DNA from 3 places in the Streptomyces sp. NPDC041191 genome. Region 1 is predicted to be linked to each of the others. Evidence: predicted binding sites of a transcription regulator. Region 1 holds the regulator's gene; each other region holds the start of a gene.
The links. The regulator HrcA, encoded in region 1, represses chaperone genes, less so after heat shock. The targets are predictions, from matches to a motif close to TTNGCACTCNGNNNNNCNGAGTGCNAA.
Positions count from the first base shown of each region.

Region 2: the regulator HrcA is predicted to act here: its motif matches at 3,247-3,273, upstream of groES (co-chaperone GroES).
Region 3: the regulator HrcA is predicted to act here: its motif matches at 1,344-1,370, upstream of groL (chaperonin GroEL).

Region 1 covers NZ_JBVIZC010000005.1:77,093-84,188, forward strand. Annotated here, with positions in the region: gene ACZ6AQ_RS11580 (histidine triad nucleotide-binding protein) at 1-40, opposite strand, end outside; gene ACZ6AQ_RS11585 (16S rRNA (uracil(1498)-N(3))-methyltransferase) at 147-890, opposite strand; gene ACZ6AQ_RS11590 (nitronate monooxygenase) at 887-1,987, opposite strand; gene dnaJ (molecular chaperone DnaJ) at 2,172-3,308, opposite strand; gene hrcA (heat-inducible transcriptional repressor HrcA) at 3,309-4,328, opposite strand; gene ACZ6AQ_RS11605 (MBL fold metallo-hydrolase) at 4,475-5,203, shown strand; gene ACZ6AQ_RS11610 (DUF3097 domain-containing protein) at 5,214-6,014, shown strand; gene hemW (radical SAM family heme chaperone HemW) at 6,034-7,096, opposite strand, start outside.
Region 2 covers NZ_JBVIZC010000002.1:136,442-143,537, reverse strand. Annotated here, with positions in the region: gene ACZ6AQ_RS03700 (RNA polymerase sigma factor) at 1-672, shown strand, start outside; gene ACZ6AQ_RS03695 (THUMP-like domain-containing protein) at 835-2,022, opposite strand; gene ACZ6AQ_RS03690 (polysaccharide deacetylase family protein) at 2,161-3,090, shown strand; gene groES (co-chaperone GroES) at 3,419-3,727, shown strand; gene groL (chaperonin GroEL) at 3,845-5,473, shown strand; gene ACZ6AQ_RS03675 (FG-GAP-like repeat-containing protein) at 5,668-6,852, shown strand; gene ACZ6AQ_RS03670 (hydroxyacid dehydrogenase) at 6,886-7,096, opposite strand, start outside.
Region 3 covers NZ_JBVIZC010000002.1:463,709-470,804, reverse strand. Annotated here, with positions in the region: gene thrC (threonine synthase) at 1-165, shown strand, start outside; gene ACZ6AQ_RS05330 (MoaD/ThiS family protein) at 197-475, shown strand; gene ACZ6AQ_RS05325 (cold-shock protein) at 934-1,137, shown strand; gene groL (chaperonin GroEL) at 1,538-3,166, shown strand; gene ACZ6AQ_RS05315 (hypothetical protein) at 3,835-4,782, shown strand; gene murQ (N-acetylmuramic acid 6-phosphate etherase) at 4,840-5,784, opposite strand; gene ACZ6AQ_RS05305 (MurR/RpiR family transcriptional regulator) at 5,865-6,782, opposite strand; gene ACZ6AQ_RS05300 (hypothetical protein) at 6,905-7,096, shown strand, end outside.

The DNA.
Region 1 (7,096 bases):
TCTTGCAGAACAGGCAGTCGCTCTGCGGCTCTCCGGCCATGGTCCGGGCCTCCTCGCCTCCGTCGGTCAGTACACGCGCATGCTATCGGCCGCCACTGACGGGCCCGTTCTCCCGGCCGGCCTTCCGGAGGGTTCCGGAAGACCGGCTAGCTCCAGCGGCCCGTGCGTCCCAGGACCAGGGCCGCCGCCGCCGTACCGGCCGTGGAGGTGCGCAGCACGCTGCGGCCCAGTCGGTACGGCTTCGCCCCGGCCGCCTCGAAGGCGGCCAGCTCCTCCGGGGAGACCCCGCCCTCGGGGCCGACGACCAGCACGATCGACCCCTTCGCGGGGAGAGCGGCGGTGGCGAGCGCGCCGCTGGGGTGGTCGCGGTCCTCGTGCAGGACGGCCGCGAAGTCGGCCCCCGCGAGGAGGGCGGCGACCTGCTTGGTCGTCATCGGGTCCGCGACCTCGGGGAAGCGGGTGCGGCGCGACTGCTTGCCGGCCTCGCGGGCGGTGGAGCGCCACTTGGCGAGCGCCTTGAGGCCCCGGTCGCCCTTCCACTGGGTGATGCAGCGGGAGGCGGCCCACGGCACGATCGCGTCCACGCCGGTCTCCGTCATGGTCTCGACGGCCAGCTCGCCCCGGTCGCCCTTGGGGAGTGCCTGGACGACGGTGATCCGGGGCTCCTCCCCGGGGTCCTCGTGGACCTCGGCGACCCGTACGGTGAGCCGGTCCTTGCCCTCGGCGGCGAGCACCTCGCAGGCGGCCCAGCGGCCCCGGCCGTCGACGAGGACGACCTCCTCGCCCTCCCGCAGCCGCTTCACGGAGACGGCGTGGCGGCCCTCGGGTCCGTCCAGGAGGAAGCTCCCGGCGCCGGGGACGGCGTCGACGACGAAGACGGGTGCGGTCATGGGGTGCTCCTGTGGGAGGGCCGGGACGGCCGGGACAGCTCGGAGAGCGCGGTGCCGAGTTCGGCGGCGAGGACCTCGACCAGCCGCGCGGCGGGGAGTTCGCGGGCCAGGCGGTGGCCCTGGCCCGCCCACAGGGCCATGCCCTGGGTGTCGCCCGCGGCGGCGGCGGCCTTGCGGAGGGGGGCGGTGAGGTGGTGGACCTCGGGGTAGGCGGCGGGGGCGTACGGCCCGTGCTCGCGCATGAAGCGGTTGACGAGTCCGCGCGCCGGGCGCCCGGAGAAGGCCCGGGTGAGGGCGGTCCGGGTGAACAGCGGGTCCGTCAGGGCCTGTTTGTGCAGCGGGTGCGCGCCCGACTCGGGGCAGCGGAGGAAGGCGGTGCCGAGCTGCGCGGCGTCGGCCCCGGCGGCGAGGACGGCGGCGATCTGGGCGCCGCGCATGATCCCGCCGGCGGCGACGACCGGCAGTCCCACGCTCTCGCGGACCTGGGTGACGAGGGCGAGCAGTCCGGTGCCGGGCGCGCCGTCCTCGTCCGGGTCGTCGCGGTGCGTGCCCTGGTGCCCGCCGGCCTCGACGCCCTGGACGCAGACGGCGTCGGCCCCGGCGTGCTCGGCGGCCAGGGCCTCCTCGGCGGAGGTGACGGTGACGATCGTGTACGTGCCCGCGCGGGCGAAGGAGGCGAGGACTTCGGGCGCGGGGCAGCCGAAGGTGAAGGAGACGACCGGGACCGGGTCCTCCAGGAGGATGGCCAGCTTGGCGTCGTAGGCGTCGTCGCGGGAGTCGTCGGTCCCGCCGGGCGGGGTCTCGTACCAGGCGGCCTCGCCCGCGAGCTGGTGGCGGTAGACCTCGACGGCGGCGGGGTCGGCGGCCGGGCCGCCCGGGGGCACGAAGAGGTTGACGCCGAAGGGGCGCGCGGTGAGCCGGCGCACCTGTTTGACCTCCTGGTACATGCCCCCGGCGCTCTTGTAGCCGCCGGCCAGGAAGCCGAGCGCCCCGGCCTCGCAGACGGCTCCGGCGAGCTCGGGACAGGAGGCGCCACCCGCCATGGGAGCCTGCACGATCGGGAGCCGGGAGAGGCCGTTCAGTGCGGTGGTGGACATATGGGCATCGTTTCATGCCGCCGGACGGGCACGTCGCGCCGCCGGACGAGGGCGGGGAAGGACAGCGGACGGGCGCGGGGAAGCGCGGCGGCCCGCCCGGCGCCCACGACCGCGCGGACCCGCGCGGGAGACACGCGAGGGGGGCGGCACCGGGATGCCGCCCCCCCTCCCGTACGGGCGCCGGTCAGCGCCCGTTGAACGCGTCCTTCAGACGCGAGAACAGCCCCTGCTGGCCCGGGTGGAACTGGCCGGTGGGCCGTTCCTCGCCGCGCAGCTCGGCCAGTTCGCGCAGCAGGCGCTCCTGCTCGGCGTCGAGCTTGTTCGGGGTCTGGACCTCGACGTGCACGATGAGGTCGCCGCGCCCGTTGCCCCGCAGGTGGGTGACGCCGCGCCCGTGCAGCGGGATCGACTGGCCGGACTGGGTGCCGGGCCGGATGTCGATCTCCTCGACGCCGTCGAGGGTCTGCAGCGGCACCTTGGTGCCGAGCGCGCCCGCCGTCATCGGGATCGTGACCGTGCAGTGCAGGTCGTCGCCGCGCCGCTGGAACGTGTCGTGCGGGGTCTCGTGGATCTCGACGTACAGGTCGCCGGCGGGGCCGCCGCCGGGGCCGACCTCGCCCTCGCCCGCGAGCTGGATGCGGGTGCCGTTGTCGACGCCGGCCGGGATCTTGACCGTGAGCGTGCGGCGGGAGCGGACCCGTCCGTCACCCGCGCACTCGGGGCACGGGGTGGGGACGACGGTGCCGAAGCCCTGGCACTGCGGGCAGGGGCGGGAGGTCATGACCTGGCCCAGGAAGGAACGGGTGACCTGGGAGACCTCGCCCCGGCCGCGGCACATGTCGCAGGTCTGCGCGGAGGTGCCGGGGGCGGCGCCCTCGCCCGAGCAGGTCGTGCAGACGACGGCCGTGTCGACCTGGATGTCCTTGGTGGTGCCGAAGGCCGCCTCGTTGAGGTCGATCTCCAGGCGGATCATGGCGTCCTGGCCGCGGCGGGTGCGCGAGCGCGGGCCGCGCTGCGAGGCCGTGCCGAAGAAGGCGTCCATGATGTCGGAGAAGTTGCCGAAGCCGCCGGCCCCGAAGCCGCCCGCGCCGCCTCCGCCGGAGGACGAGAGCGGGTCGCCGCCGAGGTCGTAGACCTGCTTCTTCTGCGGGTCCGAGAGGACCTCGTAGGCGGCGTTGATCTCCTTGAAGCGTTCCTGCGTCTTCGGATCGGGATTGACGTCCGGGTGCAGCTCGCGCGCGAGCCTCCGGAACGCCTTCTTGATCTCGTCCTGGGACGCGTCGCGGCGCACGCCGAGTACGGCGTAGTAGTCCGTGGCCACTTACGACTCCGCCAGGATCTGTCCGACGTAACGTGCCACTGCGCGTACCGCTCCCATCGTTCCGGGGTAGTCCATGCGGGTCGGTCCGACCACGCCGAGTTTGGCGACTGTCTCGCCGCCCGAACCGTAGCCGACCGAGACGACGGACGTGGAGCTCAGTCCCTCGTGGGCGTTCTCGTGCCCGATGCGTACGGTCATGCCCGATTCCTTGGCCTCGCCCAGCAGCTTGAGGAGCACGACCTGCTCCTCCAGTGCCTCCAGGACGGGCCTGATCATCAGGGGGAAGTCGTGTCCGAAGCGGGTGAGATTGGCGGTGCCGCCGATCATCAGCCGCTCCTCGTGCTCCTCGACGAGGCTTTCGAGGAGGGTCGCGAGCACGGTCGAGACCGTGGCGCGGTCCTCGGCCTCCTCGAAGGACTCGGGGAGGTCCTGCACCAGCTGCGGCACGTCGGCGAAGCGACGGCCGACGACCCGGCTGTTGAGCCGGGCCCGCAGGTCGGCGAGGGAGGTCTCGCCGAAGGGCGCCGGGCAGTCCACGAGCCGCTGCTCGACCCGGCCGGTGTCCGTGATGAGGACGAGCATCAGGCGGGCGGGGGCCAGCGAGAGCAGTTCCACGTGCCGGACGGTCGAACGGGTCAGCGAAGGGTACTGGACGACGGCGACCTGACGGGTGAGCTGCGCGAGCAGCCGGACCGTGCGGCCGACGACGTCGTCCAGGTCGACCGCGCCGTCGAGGAAGTTGTGGATGGCGCGCCGCTCGGGCGTCGACAGCGGCTTGACGCCCGCGAGCCGGTCCACGAACAGCCGGTAGCCCTTGTCGGTCGGGATGCGGCCGGCGCTGGTGTGGGGCTGGGCGATGTAGCCCTCGTCCTCCAGTACGGCCATGTCGTTGCGCACGGTGGCGGGCGACACGCCGAGTTTGTGGCGCTCCGTGAGCGCCTTGGAGCCCACGGGCTCCTCCGTCCCGACATAGTCCTGGACGATGGCGCGCAGCACTTCGAGTCTGCGTTCGCTGAGCATCGTGCGCACCTCCAGCTGTCGTCGTCGTTCCGGTTGCTCCGCTTTTGGCACTCGCCCTGCCCGAGTGCCAACGGGCCCCGGCCAGTGTACGGCGGCACACGACGCTCCTGGCAAGGAGGCGGCGTCCCACCGGTTAGCGTCGCCGCATGGATGTGGACTGGGAAGCGTGCGGATGGGAACGGCTCGCGGACGGCGTGGGACGGCGGCGGCTGCCCCGGTGGGACGCCACGGTGGGCCTCGTCCTGGGCGAACGGGCGGTCCTGCTGTACGACACGGGGTCGTCACTCACCGAGGGCGCCGGGCTGCGGGCGCAGGTGGCGGAACTCACGGGCGGCCGGAGGGTGACGCACATCGCACTGGGCCATCCGCACTTCGACCACGTGCTCGGCGCGGCGGCCTTCTCGGGCGCGGAGGTCCTCGGCGCGGTCGGGACGGACGAACTGCTGGGCAGGGAGCGGGACCGGGAGGCGCTGCGCGCGGACGCGGTGCGGCACGGCCTGGACCCGGAGGCCGCGGCGGAGGCGGTGGACGTGCTGGTGGCGCCGAAGCACGTGGTCTCCGGCGAGCGAACCCTCGACCTGGGCGGCCGGCAGGTGCTCCTGGCGAACGTCGGCCCCGGGCACACGGGCCACGACCTGGTGCTCCTGGTGCCCGGCCCGCCCGAGGTGGTCTTCTGCGGGGACCTGGTGGAGGAGTCGGGCGAGCCGCAGGCGGGCCCGGACGCGATCCCGTCCCGCTGGCCGGACGCCCTGGACCGGCTCCTCGCGCTCGGGGGCGAGGACGCGGTGTACGTACCGGGGCACGGAGCGGTGGTGGACGCCTCGTTCGTACGACGCCAGCGGGAGGAACTGGCACGCCGCTTCGAGGTGTCATAACGTCCTGCGAATGCGCAGCTACAACCCGGACCTGACGCCCCCCTGGAAGCGCTCGGCGCCCGTCCCGGAGGTCCCGGCCGACCGGGACCTCGTCGTGGAGGAGGTGACGACGGGCTTCTGCGGGGCGGTGATCCGCTGCGAGGCGGGCACGGTCACCCTGGAGGACCGTTTCGGCAAGCACCGGGTCTTCCCGCTGGAACCGCGCGGCTTCCTCCTGGAGGGGAAGGCCGTGACCCTGGTCCGTCCCTCCGCCGGGCCGGCGCGCCCCACCCGCACGGCCTCCGGCTCGGTGGCGGTGCCGGGCGCACGCGCGCGCGTGGCGCGGGCGGGACGGATCTACGTGGAGGGCCGGCACGACGCCGAGCTGGTGGAACGGGTCTGGGGCGACGACCTGCGGATCGAGGGCGTGGTCGTGGAGTACCTGGAGGGCGTGGACGACCTGCCGGCGATCGTCGCGGAGTTCGGACCGGCGCCCGACGCGCGCCTCGGCGTCCTGGTGGACCACCTGGTCCCGGGCTCGAAGGAGTCCCGGATCGCGGCGCGCGTGACCTCGCCGGACGTGCTGGTCGTCGGCCACCCGTACATCGACGTCTGGGAGGCGGTGAAGCCGTCCTCGGTGGGCATCCCCGCCTGGCCGGCGGTCCCGCGCGGCCAGGACTGGAAGACGGGCGTCTGCCGCGCCCTGGGCTGGCCGGAGAACACGGGCGCGGCCTGGCGGCACATCCTGTCGCGGGTCACGTCGTACAAGGACCTGGAGCCGGCGCTGCTGGGCCGGGTGGAGGAGCTGATCGACTTCGTGACGGCGCCGTAGGGCGCCCCCGGAGCCCGCTTCAGTCCACCAGGTCCCGCACCACCGCGTCCGCGAGCAGCCGCCCGCGCAGGGTCAGGACCGCCCGCCCGGCCGCGTACGGGCCGGGGTCGAGGAGGCCGTCCTCCAGGGCCTTGCGGGAGGCGGCGAGCCCCGCGGGCCTGAGCAGGGCCAGCTCGACTCCGTCCCGGAGGCGCAGCTCCAGCAGGATCCGCTCCACCCGCCGGTCCTCCCCGGAGAGCAGCTCGCGTCCGGCACCGGGCGACCTCCCGGCGGCGAGGGCCGCCGCGTACGTGCCCGGGTGCTTCACGTTCCACCAGCGGACCCCGCCCACGTGGCTGTGGGCGCCGGGGCCCGCGCCCCACCAGTCCGCGCCGCGCCAGTACAGCTCGTTGTGGAGGCAGCGCCCGGCCTCCGAGGTGGCCCAGTTGGACACCTCGTACCACTCGAAACCGGCTCCGGACAGCACCTCCTCGGCCATCAGGTACCGGTCGGCGTGCACGTCGTCGTCGGTCATCGGGACCTCGCCGCGCCGGATGCGGCGGGCCAGCTGCGTGCCCTCCTCGACGATCAGGGCGTAGGCGCTGACGTGGTCGGGGCCGGCGCCGATCGCCGCGTCGAGCGAGGCCCGCCAGTCGTCGTCGGTCTCGCCGGGCGTGCCGTAGATCAGGTCGAGGTTGACGTGGTCGAACCCGGCGGCCCGCGCCTCCGCGACGCACGCCTCGGGGCGTCCGGGCGTGTGGGTGCGGTCGAGGACCTTCAGGACGTGCTGCCGGGAGCTCTGCATGCCGAAGGAGACCCGGTTGAAGCCGCCCTCGCGCAGCTCCGCCAGGTAGGCGGGGTCGACCGACTCCGGGTTGGCCTCGGTCGTGACCTCGGCGTCGTCCGCGAGCCCGAACTCGTCCCGGATCGCCCCCAGCATGCGGACGAGGTCGCCGGCGGCGAGCAGCGTGGGCGTGCCGCCGCCGACGAAGACGGTCCGCACCGGCCGGGGGTCGTCCCCGAGGACCTTCCGGGCGAGCCGGACCTCCTCGACGACCTGTCCGGCGTAGTTGTCCCGGGAGGCGAGCACGCCCCCCGTGCCG
Region 2 (7,096 bases), on a different contig from region 1:
TTCAACGAGGGGTACGCGGCGACCTCGGGCGACGACCTGCTGCGGCCCGGCCTGTGCGAGGACGCCCTCCGGCTCGCCCGCGTCCTCGCCGCCCTCGTCCCCGGGGAGGGCGAGGCGCAGGGCCTGGCCGCCCTGCTCGAACTCCAGGCGGCCCGGACGGCCGCCAGGACCGGTCCCGACGGCCGGCCGGTGCTGCTCGCCGACCAGGACCGGCGCCGCTGGGACCGGTCGCTGGTCCGGCGCGGCTTCGCGGCCCTGGAGCGGGCCGGGGACCCGCGGGACTACGGGCCGTACGCCCTCCAGGCCGCCGTCGCGGCCTGTCACGCGCGGGCCGCGTCGTACGAGGAGACGGACTGGGCGCTCATCGCCGCGCTGTACGGGCGGCTCGGCGTCCTCGCCCCCTCCCCGGTGGTCGAGCTGAACCGCGCGGTCGCCGTGTCGAGGGCCGAGGGCCCGGCGGCGGCCCTCCCGCTGGTCGACGCCCTCGCCGCCGTGCCGTCCCTGGCCCGCTACCACCTGCTGCCCAGCGTCCGGGGGGACCTGCTGGCCCGGCTGGGACGGACGGCGGAGGCGCGCGCCGAGTTCGAGCGCGCGGCGTCCCTCACCCGCAACGGGAGCGAGCGGGCGCTGCTGCTCGGGCGGGCGCGGGAGAGGGGCGCGCCCCCGCCCTGACCCCCGGGGACACGGAGGCACGGGGACCCGGGCCCCACGGGGCGTGAACCGTGCGGGGCGCGGGGCCGGCGAGGACCGTCGGCGCGGTCGGCGCGGTCGGCGCGCGGCGCGGTCCACCGGCCCGGGGCGCCGCCCGGCGCTCCCGCCGGCGCCCGGCGCCGCTCACCGCTCCCCGTCCGGCCGGACGGGCCGGCCGATCAGCATCGTCGGGGCCCCCGCGACCCGGGTGAGCAGCACCGTCGCCGCGTGGGGACCCTTGGGCCGCACCCTGCGCCGGACCTCTTCCGGTTCGACCGCGGAGCCGCGCTTCTTCACCGTCAGGGTGCCGACCTCGCGCTCCCGCAGCAGTGCCTTCAGCCGCTTCAGGTTGAAGGGGAGTTCGTCGGTGATCTCGTACGCGGCGGCGTACGGGGTGGGGACGAGCGCGTCCGCCGTGACGTACGCGATCGTTTCGTCGATCAGGCCGCCGTCCAGCTCCTCGGCCACCTCGGCGACGAGGTGCGCGCGGATGACGGCGCCGTCCGGCTCGTACAGGTAGCGGCCGACCGGCCGGACCGCCGGGTCGGGCAGCCCGCGCCCGGTGAGGCCCGCGCCGGAGGGCAGCAGGGTGGCCCGGCGCGCGCCCGGCTCCGTACCGAACCAGAGGACGGCTTCCTTCACGTCCCCGCCGTCCGAGATCCACTCGGCCTCGGCCTCCGCGGGAACGGCCTCGTGCGGGATGCCCGGCGCCACCTTCAGGGCGGCGTGCGGGGCCTTCCGGGCCGCCTCGACGGCCCAGGACAGCGGCGGGGAGTACGCCTCCGGGTCGAAGATCCTGCCCCGGCCGCCGCGCCGCGCCGGGTCCACGAAGACGGCGTCGTACGGGCGCGTGTCGATCTCCGTCACGTCCGCGCACCGGACCTCGATCAGTCCGGACAGGCCGAGGGCCTCGGCGTTGGCGCGGACCGCCTCGGCGGTCAGCGGATCGCGGTCGACGGCGAGGACGGAGATCCCGGCGCGGGCGAGGGCGATCGCGTCGCCGCCGATCCCGGAGCACAGGTCCGCCACGCTGCCGACGCCCAGCGCCTTCATCCGGGCCGCCCGGTACGCCCCGACCGAGGCCCGGGTCGACTGCTCGACGCCGTTCGGCGTGAAGTACATCCGGAACGCGTCCTCCGCGCCGAACTTCGCCACCGCCCGCTGCCGCAGCCGTGCCTGGCCGAGCGCGGCCGTGACCAGCTCGACCGGGTGGTCACGGCGCAGCCGGGAGGCCACCGCCAGTTCCCGGGCGGGGTCGTGGTCGCGCAGGGCGGTGAGGAGCGCCTGCCCCTCGGGGGTGAACAGGGCGGCGAAGGAGGCGAGGTCGGTCACCGCCCCATTGTGGTCCCTGGAGGGCTGTGGGCCGGCCGGGGGACGGCGGGCGCGGTACGGCGGTGTCGCGGCCCGGCGGGGGTTCCCGCGCTGACAGGATGCGGCGCCATGCAGCTCGTACGACAAAAGGAAGAAAAGATGGCACAAGGGGTGCACCGCTCCCGCCGGACGCTCGGGGCGGCGCTCGTCGTCGCCGCCCTCGCCGCGACCGCCACGGCCTGCTCCGGAGCCGCCGCGCCGGACCGCGCCGCGCCGCCCGTCCCCGCCGCCGGCCAGCAGGCCCCGCAGCGGGAGGCCGGACCCCGGGCCGCCCCCCGGTCGCGGGCCGAGGAGCTCCGCGCCCAGCGGGCCGCCCGGGTGCTCGCCGCCCGGAAGTGGGGCCTCGCGAAGCCCCCGCTCGAAGCGCCCGCCCCGCCGGCCGTCAAGCCGGCGATCAGCACCCGCAAGGGCTTCGAGACGAAGAGCGACGGCATGCCGCCCGTCTTCACCACCGTGCCGACCGAGGAGAAGGTCGTCTTCCTGACGATCGACGACGGCGCGGAGAAGGACCCCGAGCTGCTGCGGATGATGGACGAGCTCCGGCTGCCGTACAGCGCCTTCCTCAGCGACTACGTCATCAACGACGACTACGCGTACTTCTCCCGGATGCAGAAGTCCCAGAAGGGCGGGATCGCCCTCCACAACCACACCCTCCACCACCGCTACCTGCCCGGACTCTCGTACGAGGAGCAGAAGCGCGAGATCTGCGGCATGCAGGACGTCATCGGGAAGAAGTACGGCAAGCGGCCCGAACTCTTCCGCCCGCCGTACGGCAACTACAACGACGACACGCTGCGCGCGGCCCGGTCCTGCGGCATCCGGGCGGTCCCGCTGTGGGCCGCCGAGGCGTTCCCCGACCGCATGGAGTGGCGCGAGTGGGACCGGGACCTGCACCCCGGCGACATCGTGCTCACCCACTTCCGGGGCAAGGAGGACTGGGACGGCAGCATGGCCGACATGGTCCGCCGCGTGATGGACGTGATCACGGCCAAGGGGTACGCGGTGGCGAAGCTGGAGGACTACGTCTGAGACCGGCGGGGGCGGGGGACGGTCCGTACGGGGAGCGCGGGAGAACTCCGCCCGACCGCGCCCCGACCGCGCCCCGGTCACGTCCCCGACCGCGCCCCGGTCGCGTCCCCGACCGCGTTCCCGACCACCCTCCCGATCACGCCACGGAGCGATCAATTGGCACTCCGCTTGACCGAGTGCTAATCGCGGTCATAGTGTCAGCTCTGGCACTCCCCACCGGAGAGTGCCAACACAGCGACGGGCAGGTCCGGCACCCGCGACGACGGATCCACCTGGTTCGCCACCTCAGACAGTCAACCCCGTGATCTCCGAAGGGGGAGGTCGGATCGTGACGACCACCAGCTCCAAGGTTGCCATCAAGCCGCTCGAGGACCGCATCGTGGTCCAGCCGCTCGACGCCGAGCAGACCACCGCCTCTGGCCTGGTCATCCCGGACACCGCCAAGGAGAAGCCCCAGGAGGGCGTCGTCCTGGCCGTCGGCCCGGGCCGCTTCGAGAACGGCGAGCGCCTGCCGCTCGACGTCAAGACCGGCGATGTCGTGCTCTACAGCAAGTACGGCGGCACCGAGGTGAAGTACAACGGCGAGGAGTACCTCGTCCTCTCGGCCCGCGACGTGCTCGCGATCATCGAGAAGTAGTTCACCGAAGTACCGAAGTACCTGAAGCAGATGCTTTGAGCTGCGCCCCGAGGCCCCTTCCAGGCGCCCCGGGGCGCGGTTCGTTCCACCCGATTCCGAGAGGGCTGAACCGCTCCCATGGCGAAGATCCTGAAGTTCGACGAGGACGCCCGTCGCGCCCTTGAGCGCGGCGTCAACAAGCTTGCCGACACGGTGAAGGTGACGATCGGCCCCAAGGGCCGCAACGTCGTCATCGACAAGAAGTTCGGCGCCCCCACCATCACCAACGACGGTGTCACGATCGCCCGCGAGGTCGAGATCGAGGACCCGTACGAGAACCTCGGCGCCCAGCTCGTGAAGGAGGTGGCGACCAAGACCAACGACATCGCGGGTGACGGCACCACCACCGCCACCGTGCTCGCCCAGGCGCTCGTCCGCGAGGGCCTGCGCAACGTGGCCGCCGGCGCCTCCCCGGCCGCCCTGAAGAAGGGCATCGACGCCGCCGTCAAGGCCGTGTCCGAGGAGCTGCTCGCCACCGCGCGCCCGATCGACGACAAGTCCGACATCGCCGCCGTCGCCGCGCTCTCCGCGCAGGACCAGCAGGTCGGCGAGCTCATCGCCGAGGCGATGGACAAGGTCGGCAAGGACGGCGTCATCACCGTCGAGGAGTCCAACACCTTCGGCCTGGAGCTGGACTTCACCGAGGGCATGGCCTTCGACAAGGGCTACCTGTCCCCGTACATGGTGACCGACCAGGAGCGCATGGAGGCCGTCCTCGACGACCCCTACATCCTGATCCACCAGGGCAAGATCTCCTCGATCCAGGACCTGCTCCCGCTCCTGGAGAAGGTCATCCAGGCCGGCGCCAGCAAGCCGCTCCTGATCATCGCCGAGGACGTCGAGGGCGAGGCCCTGTCGACCCTGGTCGTGAACAAGATCCGCGGCACCTTCAACGCGGTGGCCGTCAAGGCCCCCGGCTTCGGCGACCGCCGCAAGGCGATGCTCGGCGACATGGCGACGCTGACCGGCGCCACCGTCATCGCCGAGGAGGTCGGCCTCAAGCTCGACCAGGCCGGCCTGGACGTGCTCGGCACCGCCCGCCGCGTCACGGTCACCAAGGACGACACCACCATCGTCGACGGTGGCGGCAACTCCGAGGACGTGCAGGGCCGCGTCAACCAGATCAAGGCCGAGATCGAGTCCACCGACTCCGACTGGGACCGCGAGAAGCTCCAGGAGCGCCTCGCGAAGCTGGCCGGCGGCGTGTGCGTGATCAAGGTCGGCGCCGCCACCGAGGTGGAGCTGAAGGAGAAGAAGCACCGTCTGGAGGACGCCATCTCCGCGACCCGCGCCGCGGTCGAGGAGGGCATCGTCTCCGGTGGTGGCTCCGCGCTCGTCCACGCCGTCAAGGTCCTGGAGGGCAACCTCGGCAAGACCGGCGACGAGGCCACGGGTGTCGCGGTCGTCCGCCGCGCCGCCGTCGAGCCGCTGCGCTGGATCGCCGAGAACGCCGGCCTGGAGGGCTACGTCATCACCTCCAAGGTGGCGGAGCTGGACAAGGGGCAGGGCTTCAACGCCGCGACCGGCGAGTACGGCGACCTGGTCAAGGCCGGCGTCATCGACCCGGTGAAGGTGACGCGCTCCGCCCTGGAGAACGCCGCCTCGATCGCCTCCCTCCTCCTCACCACCGAGACCCTCGTGGTGGAGAAGAAGGAAGAGGAGCCGGCGGACCACGGCCACGGCCACGGTCACGGCCACTCCCACTGAGGCGGCTGACTGACAGTTGAGGCCCGGTGCTCCCGTCGCGGGGGCACCGGGCCTCGGCGTTCGCCTCCCGGGGCGGCAGGGACCTTTCCCTCCCGGGCCGGGCCCCGGTGGCCGGTACGAACGCGGGTACGAGTACCTTCCTCCTCGCGGCGCGGTGCGATCTTCCGTACGCGCGCCGCGACAGGAGGGAATTGATGCGTAGACCCCTGTTCCGGCGCCTGGCCTCCACGGCCGCCGCGCTGGGACTCACGTCGCTCGGCCTGCTCGGCGCGGGTGCCGCGCCCGCGCAGGCCGCGGTGAGCGACTGCCCGTCGGGCTATTTCTGTGCCTGGAAGGACTCCAGCGGCACGGGCTCGATGCTCACGTTCAACACGGACAAGCCGACGCTGGGCACCTGGGACGGCAGGATCCGGATGGTCATGAACCGGACGTCGCTGGTCGCCTGCGTGTACGAGCAGCAGAACTACGGTCGGGCGAACGGCTACAGCCGCTACCGGAACGAGGGTTACCCCACCAGCCTCAGCGAGAACGTCACCGTCCGCTCGGTGAAGCTCGTCCGCACCCTCCGGGAGTGCGAGACGACTCCCTACCCCGACTGGTACGCGGAGACGACCCCCAAGGCCGCCGGCTTCGGAGACCTGAACGGCGACCGCAGGGCCGACGTCCTCTCCCGCGACCCGGCGGGCCGCCTGTGGTTCCTGCCCGGCGACGGAACCGGCCGTCTGGCCGGCTCCGGCGGCTGGAACGGCTTCAACGCCCTCGTCCGGCACGGTGACTTCAGCCGCGACGGCCGCGAGGACGTGATCGCCCGCGAGGCCGCCACCGGCAGGCTCTGGCTCTACCCGGGCACCGGGACCGGCGGCCTGGGCGCGCGCAAGCTGATCGGCAACGGCGGCTGGAACGCCATGAGCCGGATCGCCGCGTACGGAGACCTGTCCGGCGACGGCCGCGCGGATCTGCTCGCGGTCGAGAAGTCCACCGGCAGGCTCTGGCTCTACCCGGGCACCGCGTCCGGCGGCCTGGGCGCGCGCAAGCTGATCGGCAACGGCGGCTGGAACGCCATGAACGCCCTGGTGGGCGTCGGTGACATGAACGGTGACGGCCGGGCCGACCTGTACGCCCGCGAGGCCGCCACCGGCAAGCTCTGGCTCTACCCGGGCCGGACCGGCTCCCTCGCCCCGCGCGTCCTGGTCGGCAGCGGCGGCTGGAACGCCATGGAGTCCCTCGTCGCCGTCGGTGACTGGTCGGGCGACGGCCGGGCCGACCTCCTCGCCCTGAACGAGTACGACAGGTTCTACCGGTACGAGGGAAGCGGCACGGGCGGCCTGCGCGCGGGCCAGTGGACCGACATCTGGTGGGCCCTGAACGGCTTCCTCTGAGCCGTCGCGGGCCTCGGACCTCCAGCCTCCGGCCTACGCCGAGCGCTGGAGGTCCGACGCCCGCACCTCCTCCGCGAACGCCTCCCCCCGCACGTACCGCTCCACCTCCCCCACCGCCTGGTCCGCCATCCGGTGCAGCTCGTTGCCGAGCGAGCCGGCCACGTGCGGGGTGAGGAGGACGTTCGGAAGGGTGTAGAGGGGGGAGTCCGGCGGCGGCAGGTCCGGGTCCGTGACGTCGAGGACC
Region 3 (7,096 bases), on a different contig from region 1:
CGCAAGCTCGTGGAGAACGGCCTCCTCGACCCGGAGCTGACCACCGTCGTCCTCAACACCGGCGACGGCCTCAAGACCCTGGACGCGGTGGCCGACACCTCGCAGGCGACCGCCACCATCCGCCCGAGCCTGGACGCGTTCCGCGACGCCGGCCTGGCGCACTGAAGCCCCCCAGCCCCCGAAAGGTGACGAAGTCATGGCCGTGAACGTCCGCATCCCCACCATCCTCCGCACCTACACCGGCGGACGGTCCGAGGTCCCGGCCGAGGGCGCGACCCTCGCCGAGGTCATCGCTGACCTGGAGAAGAACCACACGGGCATCGCCGCCCGCGTCCTGGACGACCAGGGCAGGCTGCGCCGCTTCGTCAACGTCTACGTGAACGACGACGACGTGCGCTTCGAGCAGGGCCTGGAGACGGCCACCCCGGACGGCGCGGGCGTCTCGATCATCCCGGCGGTCGCCGGAGGCTGCTGAACGGCGGGCCGGGCGTCCCCGCCGGCCCGCCCCTTCCGCTCCGTTCTTCCGGGTCCGTCCTTTTCGGATCGCCCGTGAACCATCCTCGAATTGCCCCTTCCGCATCCATAAGCGGAAGGGGCAATTCTGTATGGTTGAGCGCGGTAGAGTTGGGGAAGCCCCCTCCGTCGCTCATGCCGGGCGCATATGAGAACGCCCCCCGACATGACAAGAAGTGGCCAAACCGTGCGCGCGTTGTGCACCTTCTGCGCGCTTTGCCGGGCCCGACTTGCCCGGACATTCAAGGGATTCTCCCTTTCCTCCTTTCTGGCGTGCCCAGAATTCTCGCTCGAACGGCCTGTTGCAGAGGGCAGTTGGGCAGATACATTCAGCCGCGGTCGACGCGTTCCGGCGCAGGGTCTGACCCGGGGTTCGTGAAGTGCGGCCCCGCGCAAGGGCCAGTAACAGGGGAGTTAGGCATGGCTCAGGGCACCGTCAAGTGGTTCAACGCGGAGAAGGGCTACGGCTTCATCGCGGTCGACGGTGGTGCGGATGTTTTCGTCCACTACAGCGCGATCCAGATGGATGGCTACCGCAGCCTCGAAGAAGGACAGCGAGTCGAGTTCGAGATCTCGCAGGGCCAGAAGGGTCCGCAGGCGGACATGGTCAAGCTCGCCGTCTGAGCGCGGCGCGATCGGCCACCGACGCAACGCCGTCGAGGGGCCCGCATCCCCAAGGGGACGCGGGCCCCTCTCGCGTGTGCGGGGCGGGGCGGCTTCCGGGCCGGGCGCCCGCTCCTTCGGGGCTCCGTACGCCCGGGCCCCCGTCCGCCGGGTCCTCCGCGCCGCCTTCCGGAACCCCCGGCTCCCCGCCCGAAACCCGAGAGTCGCTTGCACTCTCATAGGGCGAGTGCTAATCATTGGCGTTAGCACTCGGAAGGTGAGAGTGCTACGAGGATCGGGCAGGCGAGGCCGTCGGCCGCGTGGGGCAAGGAACCGCGCGGAGCAACCGGAGGCCGTCCGTCGCGGGCGTCGGCGCGGTCCTGGAGCGTTATCCACCCCATGTCCGGGAGGACCACTTCACATGGCCAAGATCATCGCGTTCGACGAGGAGGCCCGGCGCGGTCTCGAGCGCGGCATGAACCAGCTCGCTGACGCCGTCAAGGTCACCCTCGGCCCCAAGGGCCGCAACGTCGTCCTCGAGAAGAAGTGGGGTGCCCCCACGATCACCAACGACGGTGTTTCCATCGCCAAGGAGATCGAGCTCGAGGACCCGTACGAGAAGATCGGCGCCGAGCTGGTCAAGGAAGTCGCCAAGAAGACGGACGACGTCGCCGGCGACGGTACGACCACCGCCACCGTCCTCGCCCAGGCGCTCGTCCGCGAGGGCCTCCGCAACGTCGCCGCCGGTGCCAACCCGATGGCCCTCAAGCGCGGCATCGAGAAGGCCGTCGAGGCCGTCTCCGGCGCCCTGCTCGAGCAGGCGAAGGATGTCGAGACCAAGGAGCAGATCGCCTCCACGGCCTCCATCTCCGCCGCCGACACCCAGATCGGCGAGCTCATCGCCGAGGCGATGGACAAGGTCGGCAAGGAAGGCGTCATCACCGTCGAGGAGTCCCAGACCTTCGGTCTGGAGCTGGAACTCACCGAGGGCATGCGCTTCGACAAGGGCTACATCTCGGCGTACTTCGCCACCGACATGGAGCGCATGGAGGCGTCGCTCGACGACCCCTACCTCCTGATCGTCAACTCCAAGATCTCCTCCGTGAAGGACCTGCTCCCGCTCCTGGAGAAGGTCATGCAGTCGGGCAAGCCGCTGCTGATCATCGCCGAGGACGTCGAGGGCGAGGCCCTGTCGACCCTGGTGGTCAACAAGATCCGCGGCACCTTCAAGTCCGTCGCGGTCAAGGCCCCGGGCTTCGGCGACCGCCGCAAGGCCATGCTGAACGACATCGCCATCCTCACCGGCGGCACGGTCATCTCCGAGGAGGTCGGCCTCAAGCTGGAGAACGCGGGCCTCGACCTGCTGGGCCGCGCCCGCAAGGTCGTCATCACCAAGGACGAGACCACCATCGTCGACGGTGCCGGTGACAGCGAGCAGGTCGCCGGTCGCGTGAACCAGATCCGCGCCGAGATCGAGAACAGCGACTCGGACTACGACCGCGAGAAGCTCCAGGAGCGCCTGGCGAAGCTCGCCGGTGGCGTCGCCGTCATCAAGGCCGGTGCCGCGACCGAGGTCGAGCTCAAGGAGCGCAAGCACCGCATCGAGGACGCCGTCCGCAACGCGAAGGCGGCCGTCGAGGAGGGCATCGTCGCCGGCGGTGGCGTGGCCCTGCTCCAGGCGTCGACCGTCTTCGAGAAGCTGGAGGCCGACCTCTCCGGTGACGAGGCCACCGGTGCCGCGATCGTGAAGCTGGCCCTGGAGGCCCCGCTGAAGCAGATCGCCGTCAACGCCGGCCTCGAGGGCGGCGTCGTGGCGGAGAAGGTCCGCAACCTGCCCGTCGGCCACGGCCTGAACGCCGCGACCAACGAGTACGTCGACCTCATCGCCGAGGGCATCATCGACCCGGCGAAGGTCACGCGCTCCGCGCTGCAGAACGCCGCGTCGATCGCCGCGCTGTTCCTCACCACCGAGGCCGTCATCGCCGACAAGCCGGAGAAGGCCGCCGCGCCGGCCGGCGGCGGCATGCCGGGCGGTGACATGGACTTCTGATCCCGAGGGATCGGCGGTTCGTCGCTGGACGCGACAGCCGAGGGCGGCACTCCCCGAGAGGGGGGTGCCGCCCTCGGCGCGTTTCCCGGAGGTCCCTTCCCGGATCGCGGAGCTGTTCCCGGGCCGGGGCCGTTTCCGGGCCGGGGAGCCGTTCCCGGGCCGGGGTCCGGGCCGGAGGAGCGCGTCGGCGAGCGGTTCCCCGGGCCCCGTACCGGCTGCCCTTCCGGTCCCGCCCACCGGCCTCCGGCGCTGCCCTTCCGGCTCTGTCCGCGCGCCCACGCCTCCGGTATCCAGAGGGAAGCCCCCGCCCCCCGGAATGAGGACCCGTGTCCAGCGAAGGAAAAGTCCGGCGCCCCGCCCCGGAGAACGACAGCCGCGTGCGGAACTCCGCATCCCCGACCAGGCAGACCGGCGGTGCCGGAACCCCGCAGTCGGTTCTCCTCGCCCTGCAGAGCGGTGCGGGCAACGCCGCCGTCGTCCAGATGCTCCGCCGGTCCGGGTACCCCGGAGCGCAGGACGACGCACAGGAACGGCACCGGCACGACACGGGCTGCGGCCACGGAACCCCGGTGCAGCGGATGCCGGACACCCCGGTACGGAAGACCTCGACGGAGTCCGAGGACGCGGATGTCCCCCCACGGCCGACGATGCCGGAATCCGATGAGCGAATGATCAAATTCTCCATGGAGAAGGCCGAGCTGAAGCGACGGATCTCGGGCATCCACCGGCTTGCCGCCGACCCCGTCTTCACCGAGGGCATCGAGAAGTTCCTCGAGAGCGTCGAGCAGGACCTCGCGGCCGAGGCCGGCAAGCCGCCTTCCGTGAACGCCGGGGCCATCGACGGCATCATGGAGGGACTGCACCGGAAAGGTGTGTACGGCAACAGGGTCCAGTACCACTGGTACAAGAGGAACCAGGAGAAAGAGGGGTTCGACGAGGCCCTGGAAACCTGTGCGACCGAGTCCGCGGACCACGGCCACGTCTGGTCCAAGGCGGGCTCGGCCCTCTCCGTCGAGGCCGCGAGCGTGGGGCGCAGCGTGGTGCTGGAGTCCTCGGTCCAGGGCCGGATCTTCGACGGCCTGACCTTCGGCCTCCCGACGTGGAGTTCGTCCCCGACCCTCGGCGAGCTCTGGAGGCAGCTGTCGAGTTCGTACGTGAAGTCCCTGACGGGCTGGGTCACGGCCAGCGTTCTGGACGGCACGACGGATTCGAGCGTGCTCAACCAGATCGAGTGGCCCCTCCTCAGGAAACGGATCGAAGCCGGAGAGGTGGACGGACTCAACGTCATCGTCTACCGGGCGAAACCCGACGCGGAGACCGGCAAGCACGATCTGACGCCGGTCGGCGACTTCCTGGTGCGGAGCCAGGACGAGTTCGACCTCGTGCCCAAGGCCCCCGGTGACAAGGCATGGTCCGACACGCAGAAGCAGGTCGACACCGAGCAGCGGAACGTGCTCTCCGAGGTGTACTTCCGCCAGGAACAGATCGCCGTGCTCGACGAGTACGTCACCGATCTGTTCCGCGAGCACGGCGAGAACCTCGTACTCAGGGAGTCCCGCACGCCGCCCAACACCCGGCGGAGCTCCGTCTCGTCACCACCGCCCCCGCAGACATGAGACCGGCCGGGCTCCGCCGATGCCGGCGGGGGGCGCGGTGGCGGCGGAGCGGCGCGGTCACGCGGGGGGCTCGTCCGGGTGCAGTGCCGCGCGCAGGCGGCCCCGGGAGTCCTTCAGCCGGCGGGCCGCCGTGGGGGCGTCGACGCCGGCGAGGATGATCAGGATCGCGTTCTTCACCTCTCCGTCGGCGGCGGCGAGGGCGGCCTCGATCTCCTCGTCCGGCGCGCCGGTGGCCAGGGCGACGATCCGCCGCGAGCGGGCCCGGAGCTTCTCGTTGGAGGCGCGGACGTCGACCATCAGGTTCCCGTAGGTCTTGCCGAGCCGGATCATCGTGATGGTCGAGATCATGTTGAGGACGAGCTTCTGGGCGGTGCCCGCCTTGAGCCGGGTGGAGCCGGTGAGCAGCTCGGGGCCGGTGACGACCTCGATGCCGTGCTCGGCGGCGGCGGCGAGCGCGCTGCCGGCGTTGCAGGACAGGCCGATGGTCAACGCGCCCTTCGCGCGGGCGTGTGCGACGGCGCCGACGGCGTACGGGGTGCGGCCGGAGGCGGAGACGCCGACCACGGTGTCGTCGGCGGTGAGGCCGAGGGCGTCCAGGTCGGCGGCGGCGAGTTCGCGCGAGTCCTCGGCGCCCTCGACGGCCTTGACCATGGCGGAGGGGCCGCCCGCGATGAGGCCGACGACCCGCGCGGGGTCGGTGTTGAAGGTGGGCGGGCACTCGCTGGCGTCGAGGACGCCGAGGCGTCCGGCGGTTCCGGCGCCCATGTAGACGAGCCGGCCGCCGCGGGCCATCCGCTCGGCGGTGGCGTCGATGGCGGCGGCGAGGGCGGGGAGCACCCGGGCGACGGCGGCGGGGACGCTCTGGTCCTCGCCGTTCATGGTGCGGGCGATGTCCAGGGTCGGGAGCTGGTCGATCTCCGCGAGCTCGGGCCGGAACGCCTCGGTGGTGAGGGTGGCGAGCTGGGCGCGGAGTTCGGCGTACGTGGAGGCGGAAGGGGACACGTGCGGCTCTTTCGGTACGGGGGGCGGCGTCGGGGCCGGGGCTGCACGGAGGCGGGCTCCCGGCGGGGGCGGGGCGTGGTTCAGCGGGCGCGGGGCGCGTGGCGGTGGGCCAGGGCCTCGTACGAGGCGGCCAGGGCCGGGGCGGCCGTTTCGTACGTCCGCTGGGTGACGCAGGTGAACAGGCAGTCCACGACCAGGAGTTGGCTGGTGCGGGAGGACATGGCCGCGGGGCGCAGTTCGCTCTCGCGGGCGGTGGAGGTGGTGAGGACGTGGTCGGCGTACTGCGTGACGGGGCCGTCCGGGCGGCCGGTGATCGCGACGGTGGTGGCGCCGTGGTCGAAGGCGACCCGGAGCGGTTCTATGACGTCGCCGGTCGAGCCGGAGTGGGTGATGGCGAGGGCGACGTCCCCGGAGCGGAGCTGCACGGCGTTGGTGACGGCGAGGTGCGGGTCGCTGTGGGCGTGGGCGATCAGGCCGATGCGGAGCAGTTTCTGGCCGAGGTCCTGGGCGACGAGACCGGAGGCTCCTATGCCGTAGATGTCGACGCGGCGGGCGGCGGCGAGGGCGGTGACGACGGCGCCGAGCTGGACGGTGTCGAGCCCGGCGGCGGTGTCGGCGAGGGTCTGCTGTTCGTCGTAGGCCAGTTTGGCGACGACGTCGGCGATCGGGTCGTCCACGGCTATGTCGGCGGTGACGGAGGGCGCGCGGCCGGACTGCTGCTGGGCGGCGAGTCCGGCGAGGGCGAGGCGCAGGTCGCGGTAGCCGGGATAGCCGAGGAGGCGGGCGGTGCGGACGACGGTCGCCTCGCTGGTGCCGGTGAGTTCGGCGAGGCCGGTGACCGTGAGGGCGGCGCACCCGGCGGGGTCCCCGGCGACGGCCTCGGCGACCCGCTGCATGGAGCGGGTCATGGACGGCGCGAGGGTCCGCACCTTGGCGGCGAGCGCGGCGGGGGCGGGGGGCGCCTCGCCGCTGAAACTTTCCTTCACGTCATTGATCACATCTGAAAGATACTTTCGGAAAGCGGGGGGCGACAAGCCCCCGCGGGCCCCCGGCCGGGAAGAGGACCCCGCCCTCGAAGGGGCCCTCGTCCTCCGGCCCCGCGCGGGGTGACAATGAGGGCATGGACGACATCGACCCCGTGGAGCAGGCGCTGCACACCGCTCGCGCGCTGGTACTGGCCGACCTGGCGGCCCGGCGGGTCGCCGCCGCCGAGATGGTGTCGATGGTGGAGGACGCGGTGACCCACCGGCGCTGGTGGGTCGAGCAGTGGCCGGAGGGGGTGGCGTACGTCGCGGGGCTCGTCGCCCAGGAC